One region of the Rhizobium sp. 9140 genome, then DNA from elsewhere that is predicted to be linked to it. Evidence: predicted binding sites of a transcription regulator. Region 1 holds the regulator's gene; each other region holds the start of a gene.
The links. The regulator LexA, encoded in region 1, represses DNA repair genes until DNA is damaged. The targets are predictions, from matches to a motif close to TGTTCNNNNTGTGTTCNG.

Region 1 (7,349 bases):
TTGAGCGTCACCAGCTTGTCGCGCACGGCCGGGACCGCCGCAAAGAACTCGACGCCTTCCTCCACGGTCATGTCCAGCACGTCGGCGATCGACTTGCCCTTGAAGGTAACATCGAGGGTTTCGCGATTATAGCGTTTGCCATGGCAGACATCGCAGGTCACATAAACGTCCGGCAGGAAGTGCATTTCGATCTTGATGACGCCGTCGCCCTGGCACGCCTCGCAACGCCCGCCCTTCACATTGAAGGAGAATCGCCCTGGCTGGTAACCGCGGGCCTTCGCCTCCGGCAGGCCGGAAAACCAGTCGCGAATGGGGGTGAACGCGCCGGTATAGGTGGCGGGGTTCGAGCGCGGGGTGCGGCCGATCGGCGACTGGTCGATGTCGATGACCTTGTCGATATGCTCGAACCCGTCAATACGGTCGTGATCGGCCGGGATCTCCCGCGCGCCCATCACGCGACGAGCGGCCGCCTTGTAGAGCGTTTCGATGAGAAAAGTGGACTTGCCGCCGCCGGAAACGCCGGTAACCGCCGTAAAGACGCCGAGCGGAATAGACGCGGTAACGTTTTTCAGGTTGTTGCCGCGCGCGCCGACGACCGTCAGCTCCTTCTTTTTCTTCGGCTTCCGCCGCTCTGGAGGCACCAAGACTGAGAGATCGCCCGAGAGATACTTGCCGGTCAACGACGTCGGATGATCGATGATCTCCTGCGGCGTGCCGGAGGCGACGACCTGTCCGCCATGAATGCCGGCCGCGGGACCGATATCGACGACGTAATCCGCCGTCAGGATCGCATCCTCGTCATGCTCGACCACGATGACGGTATTACCGATATCGCGCAAATGCCGCAGCGTATCAAGCAGCCGGGCATTATCGCGCTGATGCAGCCCGATCGACGGTTCGTCCAGCACATAGAGGACGCCTGTCAAGCCGGAACCGATCTGCGAGGCGAGCCGGATGCGCTGGCTCTCGCCACCCGACAGCGTCCCGGAATTTCGTGACAAGCTCAGATAATCCAGCCCGACATCGTTCAGGAATCGCAGCCGATCACGGATCTCTTTCAGGATACGGACGGCGATCTCGTTCTGCTTGTCCGTCAGACGCACAGGCAGATCCTCGAACCAGTCGCGCGCAACACGGATCGACATGTTCGTGACCTCGCCGATATGAAGGCGATCGATCTTGACCGCCAACGCTTCGGGCTTCAGCCTGAAGCCCTTGCAGGCGGGGCAGGGGGCCGCCGACATATAGCGCTCGATTTCCTCACGCGCCCAGGCCGACTCGGTTTCCTTCCAGCGCCGCTCAAGATTGGGAACGATGCCTTCGAACGTCTTCGTGGTGTTGTAGGAGCGCGCGCCGTCCGCATATTGAAAGACGATCTTGTCGTCCGTGCCGCGCAGGATCGCCTTCTTCGCAGAGTCCGACAGTTCAGCCCAAGTGTTGCTCAACTTGAAGTTAAACGCCCTGCCGAGCGCTTCCAAAGTTTGATTGTAATAGGGGGAGGAGGATTTGGCCCAGGGGGCGATCGCACCGTTCTTCAGCGTTCGATCATGCTCCGGCACGATCAGCGCCTCATCGATCTTCTGCTGGCTGCCGAGACCATCGCAGGTCGGGCAGGCGCCGAAGGGATTGTTGAACGAAAACAGTCGGGGCTCGATCTCCGAAATCGTGAAGCCGGAAACGGGGCAGGCAAACTTTTCCGAGAACAGCACGCGCTCATGCGTCTCGTTCAGCGATTTGTTGGCGGAACCGCCGGCGGATGTCTCCTTCTCCGGCAGCGGCTTGTCGGCAAATTCCGCAATCGCCAAGCCATCCGCAAGCCGCAGTGAGGTCTCCAGACTGTCCGCAAGTCTTGCCGCGATATCGCCGCGCACCACCAATCTGTCGACGACCACATCGATGTCATGCTTGTACTTCTTGTCGAGCGCGGGAACATCGGCAATCTCGTAGAACTGACCATCCACCTTGACGCGCTGAAAGCCCTTCTTCATGAGCTCCGCGAGTTCTTTCTTGTACTCGCCCTTTCGCCCTCGGATCATCGGCGCGAGAATGTATAGGCGCGCACCTTCCTCCATCCCTAGAACGCGATCGACCATCTGACTGACCGTCTGGCTCTCGATCGGCAGACCTGTCGCCGGCGAATAGGGCACGCCAACGCGCGCAAACAAAAGGCGCATGTAGTCGTAAATCTCGGTGACCGTTCCCACCGTCGAGCGCGGATTTTTCGACGTCGTCTTCTGCTCGATGGAAATCGCCGGCGACAGGCCTTCGATCAAATCGACGTCCGGCTTCTGCATCATCTCGAGGAACTGTCGGGCATAGGCCGAAAGGCTCTCGACGTAGCGGCGCTGCCCTTCGGCATAGATCGTATCGAATGCGAGCGACGACTTCCCGGAGCCGGAGAGGCCCGTCATCACGATCAGCTTGTTGCGCGGCAGATCGAGATCGACGCCCTTCAGATTGTGCTCCCGCGCACCGCGGATCGAAATGGTCTTGAATTCGCTCATGGTCGGACGCTCTGCTTGGGGACGAAGCCCTTACTTAAGATCATTACTTCATATGTCGAGGCGTGTTTTCGGGAAACCGCTATTCCTTTGTCGCGGTGAACCGCTGTCTGTTGTCACAACAAACCCCAGTCTGTGATCCCCTCTGCGGCCTGGAAAGGCCTCGCTTGACAGGATCATACCCAAGACATAGAACAAATAAAGAACAAATTTGTAAACTGTTGTGGATTGCTGCTGGCCGAGGGCGAAATGCCGCGTTCAACAGCGTAGACTTGGCACACGATGCGGATCGTTGAGCCGCTTTTAGGAGACAGGGAAAAAGATGGCTGGTAGCGTCAACAAGGTGATCCTCATCGGCAACGTCGGGGCGGACCCGGAGATTCGGCGGACACAGGATGGCAAGCCGATCGCAAACCTGCGCATCGCGACATCCGAAAGCTGGCGTGACCGGAACTCCGGTGAGCGGCGCGAGAAAACGGAGTGGCACACCGTCGTGGTCTTCAACGAAGGCCTATGCAAGGTCGTAGAGCAATATGTAAAGAAGGGCGCCAAGCTGTATCTGGAGGGTGCGCTGCAGACCCGCAAGTGGCAGGACAAGGACGGAAACGACCGTTACTCCACGGAAGTGGTGCTCCAGGGCTTCAACTCGACGCTGACGATGCTTGACGGTCGCGATGGTGGAGGCAGCGGTGGCGGTGGCGGAAGCCGTGGCAGCTCGGAATATGGTGGCGGAAGCGGTGGGGCAAACTACGGCGACGATTACGATCGCCCCGCCCAGTCCTCGGGTGCCCGATCGGGTAGCACCGGCGGATCAAGCGGCGGCTTCTCTCGCGACCTGGATGACGATATCCCGTTCTGATTCGCGCAAGGTTGCCGCGGGTTGATACCTAAATTCGATGTCTCTTTCGCGCCGTCATGGGTAAGCTCATGGCGGCGTTGCTATTGTGAAGCTGAGGGAGGTTGTGCGTCGCCAACAGTTCCTCTTTTCGTGGAGTTCAAAAGCAACGCTTACGACGAGCGCCCGCTGTTGATCCTTCCAGATGTGGTTTAACCACAATGCCACTTGCAGAACACATGAGGAACATATAACACTGTTCTTGCTTTGTTTCGTGACTCTGGAGTCGATTGATTATGCTGACCCGCAAGCAACAGGAACTGTTGATTTTCATTCATGAGCGCATGAAGGAATCGGGTGTTCCCCCCTCATTCGATGAAATGAAGGATGCACTGGATCTCGCGTCCAAGTCCGGCATTCACCGGCTGATCACGGCCCTTGAAGAGCGCGGATTCATCCGGCGCCTGCCCAACCGGGCACGAGCGCTTGAGGTCATCAAGCTGCCTGACGCGTATCTGGCGGCAGTCCCGCCCAAGCGCGGTTTTTCGCCGAGCGTGATCCAAGGAAGCAGGGGAAGCTCCGCACCTGACAATGCGCTGAAGTCAGCGGCTGAGGTTGGCAACGACAATAGCGTGTCGGTTCCGGTGATGGGGCGCATTGCCGCGGGCGTCCCGATTTCCGCCATCCAGAACAATACGCACGATATCTCCGTTCCCGCCTTTATGATCGGCAATGGCGAGCACTACGCTTTGGAAGTCCGAGGCGACTCGATGATCGAAGCGGGTATTCTGGACGGTGACACCGTGATCATCCGGAATGCCAACAGTGCCAGCCCCGGTGAGATCGTCGTTGCCCTCGTGGATGACGAGGAAGCGACCCTTAAGCGTTTCCGCCGCAAGGGCGCCTCTGTTGCTCTTGAAGCAGCCAATCCAGCGTATGAGACACGAATTTTCGGCCCAGAACGCGTGAAGGTGCAGGGAAAGCTCGTCGGCTTGATTCGCCGTTACCAGTAAGAGGCGAGGACGTCGCCATCGGGAGGATTGATCGAAGTCTTGTTGTCCTTAGGTTCCTGCATATGGAGCTTTTGCAGCGTGCTTGTTAAGGTTCAGGTTTTCCACGGTCCTGGTTGATGACTGTCCCGGCGACAACAGACAAAATCGTAACCGTCACATTTTGCAAATGGAAGATTTGAGGGTTGAGCCATCAGCCTCCTTGTCAGTCCGGCCTTGAGCCGGAGCTTGGCTACCTGACGTCCGTGAGATGAGGAGACACGTTTGAGCGCGCGGACGTGACGTCGCTGGATGCCGCATCCAGTAGGGGATGACGAAGGGGTCATTGGTGGCTCATGAAATCTCGTGGTGTGAGATCTGAGCAAATCTTCGTCATTTATTAAGTTACCAACCGGCCGGAAATTTGCGCCACCTGTCGTCCTGTTCGTAAACAATTAGGCGGAACGCGTTCAGTTCTGAGGCTTGCCAGCTTTAACGATATCTGCACGTGAAAGTCTATGGAACTGCATGGACAGGCCGGCGTTTACCGGGTGAACACAGCGGAGGCGAGCATGTCTGGAATATTGCAAATATTTCGGGCAGTCATTTTTGACCTTTAGGAAGGTGGCTTTGTGGGAGGTGCGATGTTGTGAGTATGCACAACCCCAGACGAAGTTCCGGATTTGGCAAAAGACTGTTTGTAGCCGACACAGAAACTACTTGGTTTTCTAGTCCGGGTGAAGCGGTGGCAGGTAAAAACCAATCAAATCTCTGCCTTGCCGAATTACGGTCGGGTTAGAGATTTCAATTCGCTTTTTTTGGTGTTGCTTACAGCCTATTTACGAGAAACGCGCATTCTTATGCGATAAGGACGTCATTATGAGAATGATTTTTGTCGGGATGCTTGCATCCGTCCTCAGTATACTTGTGATCAAATATGCAAACAACGATCTGGGAAACAGTGTCCTGTTGACGACTGTCGGAGCAGCTAGCTCGCTGTAATATCCGGGCATGTCGGCCAGCTACTCCGATATATTAAAGGCGTTATTCGAACATCGGGCTCATCATTCGTGGATGGTGTAGGACCCCATTTCGCATAAATTTTGCTTGTCCTCCGTCGTTGCGAGATCTGAACCCTCTTCGAATTCGAAACGCATGTCGTAGTTACAAACGTCTCTACCGTCTGCAATCGTGAGCTCGATTGTCTCACCGGGATTGAGAACCTGCTCGCCGAACACGTCTCCCTCCCAATCACTAACACCGACAGGTGACGTGTAGAATCGCGTGAGAACGGATGTCGTGCTGTTCTTCAATGTGAACACAAGATCCTCGGCCTGCGCTGCCCCGGACATAAAAATGGCGCTGATGATAATCGCGCCTGTCGTAGTGATTTTCATTGTTCCCCCCGTAAATCTAATATGTCGCCAATGGATTGACGATGAAGGGATATTACCGAGTCTCTTGTCGGATTCAACTGGATTGTGGACGTTTGATAAACAGACGAGCGCTGTTCAAACGTGCTGCAATTTCCGAATGCGCGTTCTCACCATCATTCATGCAGCAGTTCGGCCGTTATCTTGCACGCCAAACAGATGTAAAGATTGCGCAGCGCATTCATTTCGAAATCTGCGGCGTTCCACTGACTGGCAGCGCTCGCCTACGTTCGGAGAATGCAAACTGGACGGCCGCCGTGATCTCGTGGCAACGACGTGACGTCAATCTGTCGCCCGACCCCGTTCTTGAATTAACGGCAGTCGCGTCCGAGCCCCTTTTGCCAGAACAAATACGCTGCGTCCACCGTGCGTGTCGTTGAAGATCACACTAGACCATAGTGTTCAGGTGGAAGACGGCGAGCGATGGCCGAGTATGCTGCTGTTCGCCAAGCGAACACTGCGTAGCCCGAGCCACCGCTGGTATCGAGCTAGGCCCAGGAGTGGTCTTGCAATGAGAGGGCAGAAAGTAAACGGATCGCCACACCGCATTTCCGTGTAACGGAGCTTTAAGCGGCCAGATTGCCACACCTAAGAAACTGCAGGCATTTTCAGGCCGTTACAGGTGCATGAAAGGTGCGTTGGAGGCCTCGCCCGGAATTGAACCGGGGTGCAAGGATTTGCAGTCCTCTGCGTCACCACTCCGCCACGAGGCCTCATCGGGTCGAATTAACGAACCGTGGCCAGCGTTTAGAATCATCCTAGACGAAGCGCAAGAGGTTCGATCCGATTTCGGTACTTTTCTTGGATCCAACCAGTTTCACAATTGAAGTTTCCCGCGCTGGCGGAAGAGGTGGGATTCGAACCCACGGTACGGTCTCCCGCACGCCGGTTTTCAAGACCGGTTCCTTAAACCACTCGGACACTCTTCCTGAGGCTTTTCGCCTTGCGAGGGTTTGGTTGGATTAGCGGTTGGAGGGCGGGTCGTCAACTCGGGGTTTAGGCAGCTGTCGACATGGGCCGCGGGGGAGCCGCTGCACGGTCCATCCAAACACTATTGGCACTAAGGTTTGGAACAAAGAAAGATTGGAGGTGTTCCAAAAGCAGATAACCCGCCGTAACGGAGATCGAAAGATGCGGAACGCTTTAATTTGCGCAGTTTTTGGCGTTGGTATTGCTGTTTCTCAACCGGCAATTGCCGCGCTTGGCGATCCGTCGTCTTACCCGAGTGGGGGTATCGTCGTGGCAAACCTCGACTATTCGACGCTAAAGGGGAGCATTGCCAACGACCGGACCGGGGACCTCTGTGTTCCGCCGGAGGAGCAGTACATTCCTTCCTTCGTACGTGATATGCGGGGCCGGATCGTCGGCGTGAATTACACCGTAATCGAATATGTCTGCTGAGATCGCCTGCCATCAGGGTTGGTTGACCGTAACCAAGCATTAACCATAAAAACCAATTCCGTGACGTGTGCGAACCCTGTGTTCGCATTTATGCCACGTTGCTGTCATTTTTGACGACTGTATCTTTTTGGTACGATCGACGCGCCTGCAAGGGGCTCAGGCGTTCCGGTTTCGTCAGACAAACGGCAAT
Region 2 (7,349 bases), on a different contig from region 1:
CGCCGTCGCAGCAGGTACCCCGTGTCAAGACACCGAGCCGGCCCGCGCTCGCGACAGCCACACGCGCCGTTCCCGTCGCTTCTCCGGCCCGCAAGATGGCGAACACGCTCGCACGTGCGTTCTCTGGCGGTTCCGCCAGTGCCGCACCGGCCGCAGCCGCAGCACAGGACAATTGGGAAGAGTTTTGATCGGCACGCGTGTCCTGCCCCACATCATCAAGAGAGGCCCTCGATGAAAACCGGGGGCCTTTTCTATGAAGAGGCCTCCATCGGCTTCATGCCGAGAACAAGGGTCGGCCAGAATTCGGATATGGTGGGATGGATCGGTACGGCCCAGCGGAGGTCGTCGTAGCGCGCGCCGACATTCATCATGTCGAGCACGCCATGAATGGCCTCGTCGCCACCCGTGCCGAGAACGGCAGCGCCCAGGATTTCGCGCGTGTCCGCATCGGCAATGATCTTCATCAGCCCCTGCGTCTCCCCTTTCTCGACGGCCCGTCCAACGCGCGCCATCGGCAGACGTCCGACGAGGATCCGCCTGCCGGAGGCGCGGGCCTCCCGTTCGCTCATTCCGACACGGCCGAGTGGCGGGTCGATGTAAAGCGCGTAACCGGGCAGGCGGTCGGAAACCCGGTGGGTCTCGCCATCCAGCAGGTTCGCCGCGATGATTTCAAAATCATTGTACGCCGTATGGGTGAAGGCGCCGCGGCCGTTGCAGTCGCCCATTGCCCAGATGCCGGGCGCGCTGGTGGCGAGCGCATCATCAACGATGATGTAGCCGCGTTCATCCAGAGCAACACCGGCGACGTCGAGCCCGAGATCATCCGTGTTGGGTTTGCGCCCCGTGGCGAGCAGAATGTCGGAGCCGCGAATGTCGGGCTCGCCCTTCATGCAACTCACACCGACGATGACGTCTTCGCCGTCGCGGGAAAAGCGGATGCACTCTGCCGCGGTTCGAACCACAATGCCTTCGTGCTCCAGCACTGTCTGGATTGCGTCCGATATCTCCTCGTCCTCCCGCGCAACCAGTCGAGGCCCCTTTTCGACAATGGTCACATCGGCTCCAAACCGACGGTACATCTGGGCGAACTCCAGACCAATATAGCTGCCACCGACGATAATGAGGTGTTTAGGCACACGCTCCAGCATGACGATGTCGCTGTTGGTCATGGAGGGAACATCGTGGATTCCGGGAAAATCCGGGATGGAGGCCCGGCCGCCGACATTGATGAAAATCTGCGGCGCGGACAGGCGCTCGTCGCCGACACGTAACGTCGTGCGATCCTCGAACCGCGCATGGCCACGGATCAGCGTGCCGTTTTCAAGCCCCTCCAGCCAGCGCTCGTTGCTGTGGCGGCTGTCGAGCGTGATCTTGTGCGACCGGCGGAACACGGAGGGCATATCGATCGTCACATCACCGCCAATGACAACCCCGAAATCCGCAGCGCGCCGGGCGATATGGGCGGCGTGCGCACTGGCGACGAGCGCCTTGGTCGGCTTGCACCCGGTGTTGATGCAGGTTCCGCCGACATGCTTGCGCTCGATAATGGCGACGGAGCGCCCTGCGCCGGACAGGCGAGCGGCGAGCGACGGGCCGGCCTGACCGGCGCCGATGATGATCGCGTCGAACGTCCTCATGCGGGGATCGGCATGGACGCCGAGACGGGCAGGGCGCTCATGATGAGAAACGCCCCGATGATGGCGATGGCATCCTCAATAAAGGCTGCCGGCGGATCGCGGCCGAAGCTTGCGGCGAGACGGCCCCGGAGAGCGGCCCCACCAAGGGTGCCGGCGATGGCGCCGAGGAGACCGGCAATGAGGCAGACCAGCCATCCGCCGGAGGGCGTTCCTATGACCGCACCGCAGAGCGCGCCGATCACGACGCGGGTGGCGAACTGTACCGGCACCTTACGGCTTGGCGTTGTCGGCAACTGGTCGGTGACGTATTCGCCGAGTGCAAGGACGGTGAGGATTCCGGCCGTCCAGATCGAGCTCATGAAAGACGCCCACGAGCCGGAAAGATCGATCCATCCGAGCGTAGCGGCCCAGGCAATGGCTGCCGGCGCGGTCATGGCGCGCAGACCGGCGATGACGCCGATCAGGAATGCGAGAAACAAGAGCATGAAACCTCCGAGGCCGGATCGGCATTCTCAATGCAATCACAGACTGACATTGTGAACAAGGGCGATGCGTGGCGACGCTGCCGACCGATGAAGCGACATAGCTATCGTGTCCTTCGATTTCTGCATAGCTGCACTGCAACATTGCCTCTCGTAAGAGCAGCCATCTCGGCGTAAATATTATTCCAACGAAGCGATGCACCTCCTCCCGCGTCCCTTCGTAGTTCGAACGCTCCCCTCCTCCTCCCAGGATCGTTCGACGGAATGGCGACATCCTCCTCCCAGTCGCCGTTCGGTTCTTATCGAAAAGCCTGCCGCACCTCCTCCCGCGGCAGGCTTTTTCGTTTTGAGCCTATCGCTCGCTTGCTGCTTCCCGGGCGCTGAGAGACTTACAGACCGAGATCGAGCTGCGATGCCTCGCTCGCTTCAGCACTTGCGCCCGCCGTCGTTAGCGATGACAGCGTTACGCCGAGAAGCCGCACAGGCCGGCGAAAGGGATGGACCGTCGCCAGCAACTGGTCGGCGACTTCAAGAACATCTTCGATACGGGCAAAGTTCGCCGCGAGCGTTCGCGCGCGCGTCGCCTGCGTGAAGTCTGCATATTTGATCTTCACCGTCACCGTCTTGCCGGCGATGTCGTGCGCCTCGCAGTACCGCCAGACCTTTTCCGCCAACGGGCGCAGTTCGGCCTCGGCGAGAGCGAGGTCGGATATGTCCTCGCTAAAGGTGTCCTCGGCGCCAACCGACTTGCGGATCCGGTCCGGGCGCACGCGCCGCTCGTCGATCCCCCGCGCGATCCCGTGGAAATAGGCGCCGGATTTGCCAAAATGCTGCTGGAGATAGGCGAGTGGCTTCATCTTGAGGTCGAGACCCGTCTCGATGCCGTGCTTCTTCATCCGCTCGGCCGTCGCCGGGCCGACGCCATGAAACTTCTTCACCGGGAGAGCCTCCACGAAGGCGGGGCCGTTCTTCGGCGTGATCACGAACTGACCGTTTGGCTTGCGCTGGTCGGACGCCATCTTGGCAAGAAATTTGTTGTAACTGATACCTGCCGAAGCCGTGAGACCGGTTGCCGCAAAGATCCGGGCACGGATCTCGGCGGCGATTTCGGTTGCGATCTCCATGCCCTTCAGGTTTTCCGTGACGTCAAGATAGGCCTCGTCCAGCGACAGCGGCTCGATCAGAGGTGTGTAGTCCGCAAAGATTTCCCGGATCTGCTGCGACACGGCGCGGTAGACCTCGAAGCGCGGTTTGACGAAGATCAAGTCCGGGCATTTGCGCTTGGCGGTGACGGACGCCATGGCGGAATGCACACCGAACACCCGCGCCTCATAGCTCGCTGCCGCCACGACGCCGCGTGCGGCCGATCCGCCGACGGCGACCGGCTTGCCGAGAAGCTCCGGGTTGTCCCGCTGCTCGACCGAGGCATAGAAGGCGTCCATATCGACATGGATGATCTTGCGCACCGGCGCATCCCGTCGCTCGACGCTTTCCCCCGGTGCAGCATCGGGGACAGGCGCGGCCAGCGCTTCCGCCAAATCCTGAGCCTCGCGGGCCGCCGCTCTTGCTGCCGTTTCCGCCCTATCGGAAGCGCCCGTCTGCACGGCCTAGCTCCACATGCCGCGCATGCGGGCGGCAACGTCGATGCGGATTTCCCGCGCGCTGCGTTCCGAGGCGGAGGCTGATATCAACGGCCAGGTCGTGCTTTCGAAGAACTGCAGCAGCGTTGCGGGAATGAAGCGGGTGCGCGCGGCATAGACATGCCGATCGCCTTGCGGGTTCTGCCCGTGGGTGAAAAAGCGTTGCGGCGTGATCAGCGACAGACTGTCTTTCGCGCGCGTCATGCCGACATAGAGAAGGCGGCGCTCCTCCTCGATTTCCTCCGTCGTTCCGGTTCCCAAATCGGACGGGATGCAGCCATCGACGACGTTCAGCATAAAGACGGATCGCCATTCCTGCCCCTTGGCGGAATGGATGGTCGAGAGGATGAGATAATCCTCGTCCAGCAGCGGTACGCCGGGCTGGTCGCTCGTGGCATCCGGCGGATCGAGCGTCAGTTCGGTTAGGAAGCGCTCGCGCGAGGCATAGCCGGTGGCGATCTGCTCCAGTTGGAGGAGGTCCGCCTTGCGCGTTTCCGCGTCCTCGTGGATGCGGTCGAGATGCGGCTCGTACCACATCCGTGCGAGACCGATCTCTGCCGGCCAGCCCGGGCCAGACTTTCTCAGGCTTTCCAGCATGGTGATGAAGCGGCTCCAGTCGTCGCCGGCGCGGGGCGGGGCGGGGATCTCGGCCAGGGTTGCGAGCGGCTCGGGATCGGCCGTAATCGCATCGAGAATTTTGCCCGCCGTTTGCGGGCCGACGCCCGGCAGCATCTGCAGCAGCCGGAAGCCTGCCACCCGGTCGCGCGGGTTCTGCGCGAACCGCAGCACGGCCAGCATGTCCTTCACATGCGCGCTGTCGAGAAATTTCAGGCCACCGAACTTCACGAAGGGAATGTTGCGCCGCGTCAGTTCGACTTCGAGCGGCCCGCTGTGATTGGAGGAGCGGAATAACACGGCCTGCTGCTTGAGCGTCATGCCGGTCTCGCGGTTGGCCAAAACCTGCTCGACGATGTAGGCGGCCTGATCCGTCTCGTCCTTCACCGTCACCAGCTTCGGTCGCTCTGCCGACTGGCGCTCCGTCCAAAGGTTCTTGGTGAACCGCTCCCGCGCGAGATCGATGACGCCATTGGCGGCAGCGAGAATGGTCTGGGTCGAACGGTAATTGCGGTCGAGCGTGATCACATCCGCCGCCGGGCTGAAGGAGCCGGGGAAATCCAGAATGTTACGAACGGTGGCGGCGCGAAAGGCGTAGATCGACTGTGCATCGTCGCCCACCACGGTCAGGCCGCGACCACCGGGCTTCAGCGCCATCAGCACCGAGGCCTGGAGCCGGTTCGTATCCTGATACTCGTCCACCATGACATGGTCGAAACGATTCCCGATATCCTGTGCGAGGCCGGGATCGGACACCATCTGCGCCCAATAGAGCAGGAGATCGTCGTAATCGAGCACGTTCTGGGCCTGCTTGGCGGCGACATAGGCGGCAAACAGGGTCTTCAGCTGTGCTTCCCACCCGGCGACCCAGGGAAAATGCAGGCGCAGCACGTCGGTCAGCGGCGTTTGCGAATTCACCACTCGGGAATAGATGGACAGGCAGGTGCCCTTGGTCGGAAACCGGCTTTCCATCTTGGAGAAGCCGAGTTCGTGACGCACGAGGTTCATGAGGTCGGCACTATCTTCACGGTCGTGAATCGTGAAATCGATGTCGAGGCCGATCTGCTCGGCGTACATCCGCAGCAGGCGGGCGCCGATGCCATGAAACGTGCCGGACCAGGCAAGGGCATCGGTCAGAACGCCCGCGTTAGCACCAAGAACCTTCCGGCAGATCCGCTCGACCCGCCGCGCCATCTCGGACGCGGCGCGGCGCGAAAAGGTCAGCAGAAGGATACGGCGGGGATCGGCACCGTGAACGATGAGATGGGCGACGCGGTGCGCGAGCGTATTGGTCTTGCCCGATCCGGCGCCGGCGATGATCAACAGCGGACCTGCGACGGTGTCGGATATTGTCCCGTTGGAGACGATGCCGTGCTCGACGGCCTGGCGTTGCCGCTCGTTCAACGTCTCCAGATAGGCTGCCGCCGCCATGTCGTCTTCCCCGTCCTGCCTGCATGTTCCGGAGCCAGACGCAGAATCGCCGCACCGAGGACTTGGGAACAAATAACGAACATATCAGCCGGGGAAAAGCTTGAACAGGGCCGTCGCGATTGCGTCAGGCTTATCTGCTCAAGGTCAGAGCTGGTTGACGCTCTTCTCGACAGCTCCAATGCGAAGACGCTGCCTGCGACGGTCGCGAGCCAGACAGGATCGCAGGGCATCAACGGGTGGTCGAAAGTTGCCATCATGCCTTTGGTGCTGGCCGGAATCCTTCTGGAGCGTTACATCGTCAAGGGCCTTACGGTCGGAGCCGTGAGGTGGGCATTCAGAGATCGCGGCGGAAGCCGCGACGAAGACGTAATGGGAGGTTTTCTTGCTGAAGAATATTCATCCGGCGCTTGGCGCCGACGTGCTGCACGCACTCCGCTCCATGGGGCATGGCGATACGCTCGTCATATCGGACACCAATTTTCCCACAGATAGCGTCGGGCGACAGACGGTCATCGGGCGGCCGCTGACGATGGCCAATCTGAGTGCACCGCAGGCGATCGCCACGATCCTCTCGGTGCTGCCGCTGGATACACCACTGCAGAACTCGGCGGGCCGCATGGAAGTCATGGGCGCACCGGACGAGGTGCCGGATGTGCAACGCGAGGTTCAGGCGGAGATCGACCACGCCGAGGGGAAGCCTTGCCCCATGTACGGGATCGAGCGCTTCGCCTTCTACGATCTGGCAAAGAAGGCCTATTGCGTCATCTCGACGGGGGAAACGCGGTTCTACGGCTGCTTCCTGTTCACCAAGGGTGTCATTCCCCCGGCCGGTGCGTAAATCGCTCTCCTTTCGGATCGCAATGACGCTGGCAGGCAGGCAACAGCATGGCCGCCCGGATATTGCTGAGACCGTCCTCGGCAATATCCGGAAGCTCGACGCGATTGCCGTCGCAGCTACCGGCGGGGCCATCGCTGATGGGTGACACAACCGTCAGTCTACGGCAGACATCCTTGGGTCGTGAGATATCGATGAGCAAAAAGCATAAAGCTTCCGACGGCAGCATCTTGACAAACCATCACAGCCATCTTCAATTGGCAGGATGTCAGACCAATCATTTTTGACCGAGTTCCTGTCGTGAGTGCGTCGCCCCGTTCACCGACGCGGATCGCGCCGTTGCCGCCGATGAACCGGGCGCAGCAGGTCGAGACGGCGCTGGCGCAGTATGTGGAGCATGCTGGCCTCAAGGCTGGGGACAGATTGCCAGCCGAGCGCGAATTGATGCTGGCGCTCAGTGTCGGCCGATCGACCATCCGCGAGGCGATCGGCAAGTTTCAGGCGCTGGGAGTCGTCGAGAGCCGCAAGGGCAGCGGCAACTACCTGCTGAAGCCAATTTCCGCCGGCACGGTCCATATGCCGCTCTCGTTCGAAACCGTCGGCCTTCGCGACGCGCTGTTGATGACGCTCGAAGTTCGCCGCGGCATCGAGGTGGAGGCCTCCATGGCTGCCGCCCGCCGCCGGACGGAGACGGACCTTGAGACCATCG
Region 3 (7,349 bases), 420 kb from region 1:
TTGCCAAAGACCGTGGATGCGGCGATTGGAGACGAACCAGAGGTGGCAGCGGCGCTTGGCGCGGGTCAGGCCGACATAGGCAAGGCGCCGCTCTTCCTCCAGCCCCGAGCGACCGCCTTCGTCTAGCGAGCGCTGGTGTGGAAACAGGCCTTCCTCCCAGCCGGGAAGAAACACCGTATCGAATTCGAGCCCCTTGGCCGAATGCAGCGTCATGATGTTGACGGCGTCGAGGTTCTCGTTCTGCTCGGCATCCATGACCAGAGACACGTGTTCGAGGAAGCCGCGCATGCTCTCGAACGCCTCCATCGAGCGCACGAGTTCCTTCAGATTTTCGAGCCGACCCGGGGCTTCCGCCGTCTTGTCGACCTTCCACATGTCGGTGTAGCCGGATTCCTCGAGGATGATTTCGGCAAGCTCGGTGTGCGGCGTGTTTTCGAGAAGTCCCTGCCAGCGGCGCACCATGGTGACGACGTCGAACAGCGACTTGCGGGCCTTGGCCTTCACCTCGTCGGTCTCGATGATATCGGCAGCGGCCGCGAGCATCGGGATATCGCGGGCGCGGGCGTAGTCGTGCAGCAGGCGGATGGTGGTATCGCCAAGGCCGCGCTTTGGCGTGTTGACGATGCGCTCGAAAGCGAGGTCGTCGGCATCCTGACAGACCAGCCGGAAGTATGCCATCGCATCGCGGATCTCCATGCGCTCGTAGAAGCGCGGACCACCGATGACGCGGTAGTTGAGGCCGAGCGTGACGAAACGATCTTCGAACTCGCGCATCTGGAACGAGGCGCGCACGAGGATCGCCATGTCGTTCAGCATGTGCTTGTCGCGCTGGAGCTGTTCGATCTTCTCGCCGACAGCGCGGGCTTCCTCTTCCGAGTCCCAAGCCGCGTGAACCTGGACTTTCTGGTCGTCAGGGTCATGGCGGTCGGTGAAGAGCGTCTTGCCGAGGCGGCCTTCGTTGTGTGCAATCAGATGACCAGCGGTGGCAAGGATATGCGCGGTCGAGCGATAGTTGCGCTCCAGCTTGATGACAACGGCCCCGGGGAAGTCCTTGTCGAAGCGCAGGATGTTGTCCACCTCCGCGCCGCGCCAGCCATAGATCGACTGGTCGTCGTCGCCGACGCAGCAGATGTTGACCGTGTTGTCTGCCGTGCGCGGCTCTCCCTTGGCAGGGCTTGGTCGCTGCGCAAGAAGCCGCAGCCACATATACTGGGCGGTGTTGGTGTCCTGATACTCGTCCACGAGAATATAGCGGAAGCGGGCGTGATATTCGCGCAGCAGATCGGGATGCTTACGGAAAATAGCGATGGGGTGCAGCAGCAGGTCGCCGAAGTCGCAGGCGTTGAGCGTGCGCAGGCGCGCCTGATAGGCGGCGTAGAGTTCACGGCCCTTGCCGTTGCCGAAGGCGCGCGCGTCGCCTTCCGGAATGTCGGCGGGCGTCAGGCCCTTGTTCTTCCAGCCGTCGATCAACTGGGCGAACTGCTTGGCCGGCCAGCGCTTGTCGTCAATGGATTCGGCCTGCAGAATCTGCTTGATCAGACGGGTCACGTCGTCGGTGTCGAGAATGGTGAAGTCGGAACGGATGCCGGCAAGTTCGGCATGGCGCCGCAAGAGCTTGACGCCGATGGAGTGGAATGTGCCGAGCCAGGGCATGCCCTCGACCGCGCCGCCCACCAGAACGCCGATGCGCTCCTTCATCTCGCGCGCCGCCTTGTTGGTGAAGGTAACGGCAAGGATCTGGCTCGGATAGGCGCGACCGGTGGCCATGATATGCGCGATGCGCGTGGTGAGCACACGCGTCTTGCCGGTGCCGGCACCTGCCAGCACGAGCACGGGGCCATCCAGCGTTTCCACGGCAAGGCGCTGCTCCGGGTTGAGACCCGAAAGATAGTCCGGCGCACGGTCGCGGTCGCGGGCGGCCATGGCGCGGGCTGCAAGGCCGGAGGGACCTCGTGCCGGGGCGTTGTCTTGATCCTGCTCTGGACGCCCATCGCGTGCACCAACGGGCACATCTGTCGCGTCAGCACCTCGGCGTTCGCCTCTCGCGGGCGCGCGTGCGGGCTCTTCGTCGAAGAAGGGGATGTCGTCGAAACCGTTGCTCATGCGGTTCAATGTAGTGATTCGGGTTCGAAAGGCCAGAATTGCGTTCTTCTTTTATTCCCTGCGCAGAGGTGCAGCTATCTCTTGAACCGGGGAAATCCATCATCATTACAATTGCGTAATGATGATGTTGCGGGATTGCGTCACATGCGGGCTGCCCGGTACCTTGGGCAAAGTATTGCATTCCGCTCATCTGAACCGTCCCTTTCGGGAATGCCCACGTCGGAGACCTGCATGCAGATCTGGAAACAGCTGGCCCTCGGCCTCGTCATTCTCCTTGTCGGCCTCGCCGCCTGGGTACGCTTTGGGCCATCGGCCGGGCCGATGCTCGTGTCTGCCGGTGTGCCCGGCAGCGTTGTTGCACTGGTCGCGCCTTCGGCTGCATCGGGCGACAAGGGACAGGGACGGGGCGGACAGAGCGGGACGCAGCGGGCAGCAGCCGGCAACCAGACGCCGCTCGTCGTGACCGAGGCCGCGGGAACCGCGCTCGTCAATGACCGGCTGAACGCCATCGGCAACGGCGAGGCCATCCTCTCCGTCGCCGTAACGCCGCTTTCCACCGGCAATCTCACAGAAGTGCTGGTCAAATCCGGCGAGCGGATCGAGCAGGGGCAGGTGATCGCCAAGCTCGACAGCGACGAGCAGGTGCTCGCCGTCGCTCAGGCCAAGGTGCTGCTGGACGCCGCCCGCGACAAGGTGGAACGCAACCGCCGCCTCGGCAATGCGGTTTCGATCGCGACGCTGCGCGAGGCCGAGTTCGCCGAGCAGGCCGCCGAGCTGGCGCTGAAGACCGCCGAACTCGATCTGACGCGGCGCGATATCGTCGCTCCGTCGAAGGGCATTGTCGGCATCATCACCGTCAATCCCGGCGACTACGTCACCACCTCGACGCCGATTGCCGTGGTGGATGATCGGTCGCAGATCCTCGTCGATTTCTGGGTTCCGGAACGGTTCGCAACCAGTATCAAGGTGGGCCAGGAGGTTTCCGCCGTTGCGGTGGCGCAGGTGACGCGCCAGCTGACCGGTGCCATCCACGCCATCGACAACCGGATCGACCAGGCGAGCCGAACCTTGCGGGTGCGGGCGCGTCTCGACAATCCGGACGACAGCCTGCGGGCCGGAATGTCCTTTTCCGTCAACGTCCGCTTTCCCGGCGACAGCTATCCCACCGTCAATCCGCTCGCGGTGCAGTGGAGCGCCGACGGCTCCTATGTCTGGCGCGTGGTGGGAGCCAAGGCGGAGCGCGTACCGGTGACGATCATCCAGCGCAACTCCGACAAGGTGCTGGTGGATGCCAAGCTCGAGAAGGGCGATATGGTGGCGACCGAGGGCGTGCAGAGGCTGAGGGACGGCGGCGAGGTCAAGGTCGCCAATGGGCCGGCGGGAGCTGCAGGTGATGCGGCCGAGCAGAAGGTTTCGAGCGCGCAACCCGCGGCGACGGGCGCGGAGGCCGCGCGATGAGCGGTGCTCACGAGACAGGTGCGGGCGGCTCTGCGGGCTTTACCGCCCTTTTCATCCGGCGGCCGATCTTCGCGCTTGTCGTCAACACGCTGATCATCGTGGCCGGCCTTGCGGCGTTGAACGGCGTCGAGATCCGCGAATTGCCGGAGGTCGATCAGCCGGTCGTATCCGTCAATACGCGCTTCGAAGGGGCGGCACCCGAAACGGTCGATCGGGAGCTGACCTCGGTGATCGAAGGGGCCGTGTCGCGCGTGCAGGGGATCAAGGATATCTCCTCCACCTCGCAATATGCCCAGAGCCGGGTGACACTCCAGTTTTCAGACACGACCGATATCGGGCAGGCATCCAACGATGTGCGCGATGCGCTCGGCCGGGTGACGAACGATCTTCCCGATGGCGCCGATGCACCGCAGATCGTGAAGGCGGATGCCGACAGCCAGCCCATTCTGCGCCTCGCGCTCACCTCCGACACACTGTCGATGGAAGACCTGACGCTGCTGGCCGAAAACGAGGTGACCGACCGGCTCGCCTCCGTCGAAGGCGTGGCCGACGTCCAGCTGAACGGCGAGCAGGAGAAGATCTTCCGCATCGACGTCAACCAGGGCAAGCTTGCCGCCCGCGGCCTGACCGTGGCTGACCTGCGCACAGCGTTGGCAAGCGCCTCGCTCGACGTTCCCGCGGGATCGCTGACCAGCGCCAATCAGGACCTCTCCGTCCGTGCGACGGCGGACCTGCAGACGCCGGAGCAGTTCGAGAAGGTTATTCTCGGGCAGAACGTGCGACTCGGCGACGTCGCCACCGTAACGATGGGGCCGGATATCGGCACGTCGTCGCTGCGCTCCGGCGGCAAGCAGGGCATCGGCCTCGGCATCATCCGGCAGGCGCAGTCCAATACGCTCGACATTTCGAACGGCGTAAAGACCACGGTGGCCGAGATCGGCAAGATCCTGCCGCCGGGCACAGATCTGACGATCACCAGCGACGATGCCGTGTTCATCCAGGGCGCCATCCACGAGGTCGAGATCGCACTGGTCGCCTCCGTCATCATCGTGACGGTGGTGATCTACATGTTCCTGCTCGACTGGCGGGCAACGCTGATCCCCGTTCTGACCATGCCGATCGCGCTGATCGGCACCTGCGCCGCCATCTACATGGCCGGCTTCTCGATCAACATCCTGACGCTGCTCGCGATCGTGCTCGCCACCGGTCTCGTGGTGGATGACGCGATCGTCGTGCTGGAGAACATCGTGCGACGGCGAAGCGAGGGGATGGGACCACGGGCCGCGGCCGTTCTCGGCACGCTCGAAGTGTTTTTCGCGGTCATCGCGACGACGGCGACCCTGGCCGCCGTCTTCATTCCCTTGTCGTTCCTGCCGGGGCAGACGGGTGGCCTCTTCCGCGAGTTCGGCTTCGTCCTCGCCTTCGCCATCCTTCTCTCCGCCTTCGTGGCACTGACCTTCTGTCCCATGCTGGCGTCGCGCATGCTGAAGGCACAGCCCGAAGGGCATGGCCATAGCGGGTTCCTCGGCCGCCTCGGCGGAATGTTTGCCCGCGGTTACAGGCGATCGCTCAGGGCCTGTCTCGATTCACCGCTTGTGGTCTTTCTGGCGGCCGTGATGGTCGTCGTCGCCGGCGGCATCGCGTTCACGACCCTGCCATCCGAACTCACGCCGACGGAGGACCGGGCACGTATCCTGCTGCGCATGCAGGCACCGCAGGGCGTCTCGCTCGATTACACGCAGGCGCAGATGCGCCGGGTGGAGGATGCGTTGCAGCCGATGGTAAAGGCCGGCGAGATCGCGAATGTCTATTCCATCTCGGGGCAGGGCGGTTCGGTCAACAATGGCTTCATGGTCCTGTCGCTCTCGCCCTGGGGCGATCGCGAACGGACGCAGCAGCAGATCTCGCGCGAAATCTCACGCCTCTCGGCCGAGATCCCCTCGATTCGCGTCTTCCCGGTGCAGCCGAACAGCCTTGGCATCCGCGGTGCCGGCAACGGTCTGCAACTGGCCCTGGTCGGCAACGACTACAAGGCGCTCGGCGATGCCGCCGCCAAGCTGGTGCGGCAGATGGAAGACAGCGGCCGCTTCGAAAACGTGCGTCTGAACTACGAGGCGAACCAGGCGCAGCTATCGGTCACCATCGACCGCGAGCGCGCCTCCGATCTCGGCATCGACATCAATGGCCTGTCTGCGGCATTGCAGGCCATGCTCGACGGCAATAGCGTCATCGACGTCTATGTCGAAGGCGAGGCCTATCCGGTCAAGCTGCTCTCGACCACCAATCCCGTCAACGACCCGACCGATCTCGAAAACCTGTTCCTGAAGACCAGCGACGGCAAGATCGTGCCGATGTCGTCCATCGCCACCGTCAAGGAGCAGGCGGTCGCACCGCAGCTGTCGCGCGAATCGCAGTTGCGCGCCGTGTCGCTCTCGGCCGGGCTCGCGCCCGGTACCGGCCTTGGCGAGGCGCTGGCCTATGCCGAACAGGTTGCCAAGCCGTTGCTGCCGGCCGGCTCCCGCGTGGTGCCGCTGGCGGAAGCTGCGACGCTCAACGAGAACTCGGGCGCGCTGTTCGTGACCTTCGGCTTTGCCATCGTGATCATCTTTCTGGTGTTGGCGGCCCAGTTCGAAAGCCTGATCAGCGGCCTCGTCATCATGTCCACGGTGCCTCTCGGTCTCGCCTGCGCCGTGTTCGCCATGATCCTCACCGGCAACACGCTGAACATCTACAGCCAGATCGGGCTGGTTCTGCTGGTCGGCATCATGGCGAAGAACGGCATCCTGATCGTCGAATTTGCCAACCAGCTGCGAGATCGCGGGCAGGGGCTGCGCGAGGCGATCGAGAATGCCGCGAACATCCGGCTTCGTCCCGTGATGATGACGATGATCGCGACCATCGTCGGTGCCGTGCCACTCGTGCTTGCCAGTGGCGCCGGCGCGGAGGCGCGCGTCGCGCTCGGCTGGGTGCTTGTCGGTGGCCTCGGGCTCGCGACGGTCGTCACGCTCTACCTGACTCCCGTCGCCTATCTTGCCATCGCACGATTCTCCAAGCCGCAGGTCGATGAGGAGCGGCGGCTTCAGCGCGAGCTGGCTGCCGCTCACGGTGTGCAGGAGGTCGAGCCGGAGGAGACGCTGCGCGCCGCGGAATAAGATCGCGGCCTCGCCGGGATGTTCCGAATCGGAACATCTGTGGCGCTTGTGCGCCATGCGTTTCCAAAATGCGGAGTGACGCTCGTGCGACGAAGGAGGTGCTGGACAAAGCGATTCCGGATTCTACAGTAGGGCATTGATATTTCAGCAGGACCGCAGGCAAGAGCATGCGGCGGAGGATGCGGTCGATGGCTCTGAAGGCGATCAGGTCGGGCGTTCGCAACGAGACGGGCATCGCCGAAGCGATTGCGGCGCTGAAGGGCCGGTTCGGCGAGCGCCTGCAGATGGGCCATGCGATCCGGGTGCAGCATGCGCACACGACCACCTATATCCCGGCACAGCTGCCGGACGCTGTGGTCTTTCCGGAAACGGGTGCCGAGGTTCAGGCGATCGTCGGGATCGCCGCGGAAAACCGCGTGCCGCTGATCCCGTTCGGAACGGGCTCGTCGCTCGAAGGCCATGTCAACGCGCCCCATGGTGGCATCAGCATCGACATGAGCCGGATGAACCGCGTTCTCTCCGTCAATGAAAGCGATCTCGACTGCACGGTCGAGCCCGGCATCACGCGGGAAGAGTTGAACAGGGAATTGCGCGCGACCGGGCTGTTCTTCCCGATCGACCCCGGCGCCAATGCGT

Region 2: a site for LexA is predicted at 5,870-5,887, ahead of GA0004734_RS18615 (ATP-dependent helicase). Genes of this name have one in related genera too.
Region 3: a site for LexA is predicted at 2,145-2,162, ahead of GA0004734_RS13250 (ATP-dependent helicase). Genes of this name have one in related genera too.

Annotation. Positions count from the first base shown of each region.
Region 1 covers NZ_FJUR01000001.1:2,394,148-2,401,496, reverse strand. The annotation lists gene uvrA (excinuclease ABC subunit UvrA) at 1-2,504, opposite strand, end outside; gene GA0004734_RS11330 (single-stranded DNA-binding protein) at 2,824-3,360, shown strand; gene lexA (transcriptional repressor LexA) at 3,633-4,349, shown strand; gene GA0004734_RS11320 (hypothetical protein) at 5,390-5,722, opposite strand; tRNA gene GA0004734_RS11315 (tRNA-Cys) at 6,398-6,471, opposite strand; tRNA gene GA0004734_RS11310 (tRNA-Ser) at 6,598-6,687, opposite strand; gene GA0004734_RS11305 (hypothetical protein) at 6,890-7,159, shown strand.
Region 2 covers NZ_FJUR01000002.1:254,322-261,670, reverse strand. The annotation lists gene GA0004734_RS18635 (methyl-accepting chemotaxis protein) at 1-188, shown strand, start outside; gene GA0004734_RS18630 (FAD-containing oxidoreductase) at 252-1,637, opposite strand; gene GA0004734_RS18625 (DUF4126 family protein) at 1,634-2,122, opposite strand; gene dinB (DNA polymerase IV) at 2,509-3,645, opposite strand; gene GA0004734_RS18615 (ATP-dependent helicase) at 3,727-5,805, opposite strand; partial or broken gene GA0004734_RS26470 (carbohydrate ABC transporter permease) at 5,965-6,132, shown strand; gene GA0004734_RS18605 (RbsD/FucU family protein) at 6,188-6,643, shown strand; gene GA0004734_RS18600 (FadR/GntR family transcriptional regulator) at 6,989-7,349, shown strand, end outside.
Region 3 covers NZ_FJUR01000001.1:2,811,493-2,818,841, reverse strand. The annotation lists gene GA0004734_RS13250 (ATP-dependent helicase) at 1-2,103, opposite strand, end outside; gene GA0004734_RS13245 (efflux RND transporter periplasmic adaptor subunit) at 2,335-3,561, shown strand; gene GA0004734_RS13240 (efflux RND transporter permease subunit) at 3,558-6,713, shown strand; gene GA0004734_RS13235 (FAD-binding oxidoreductase) at 6,902-7,349, shown strand, end outside.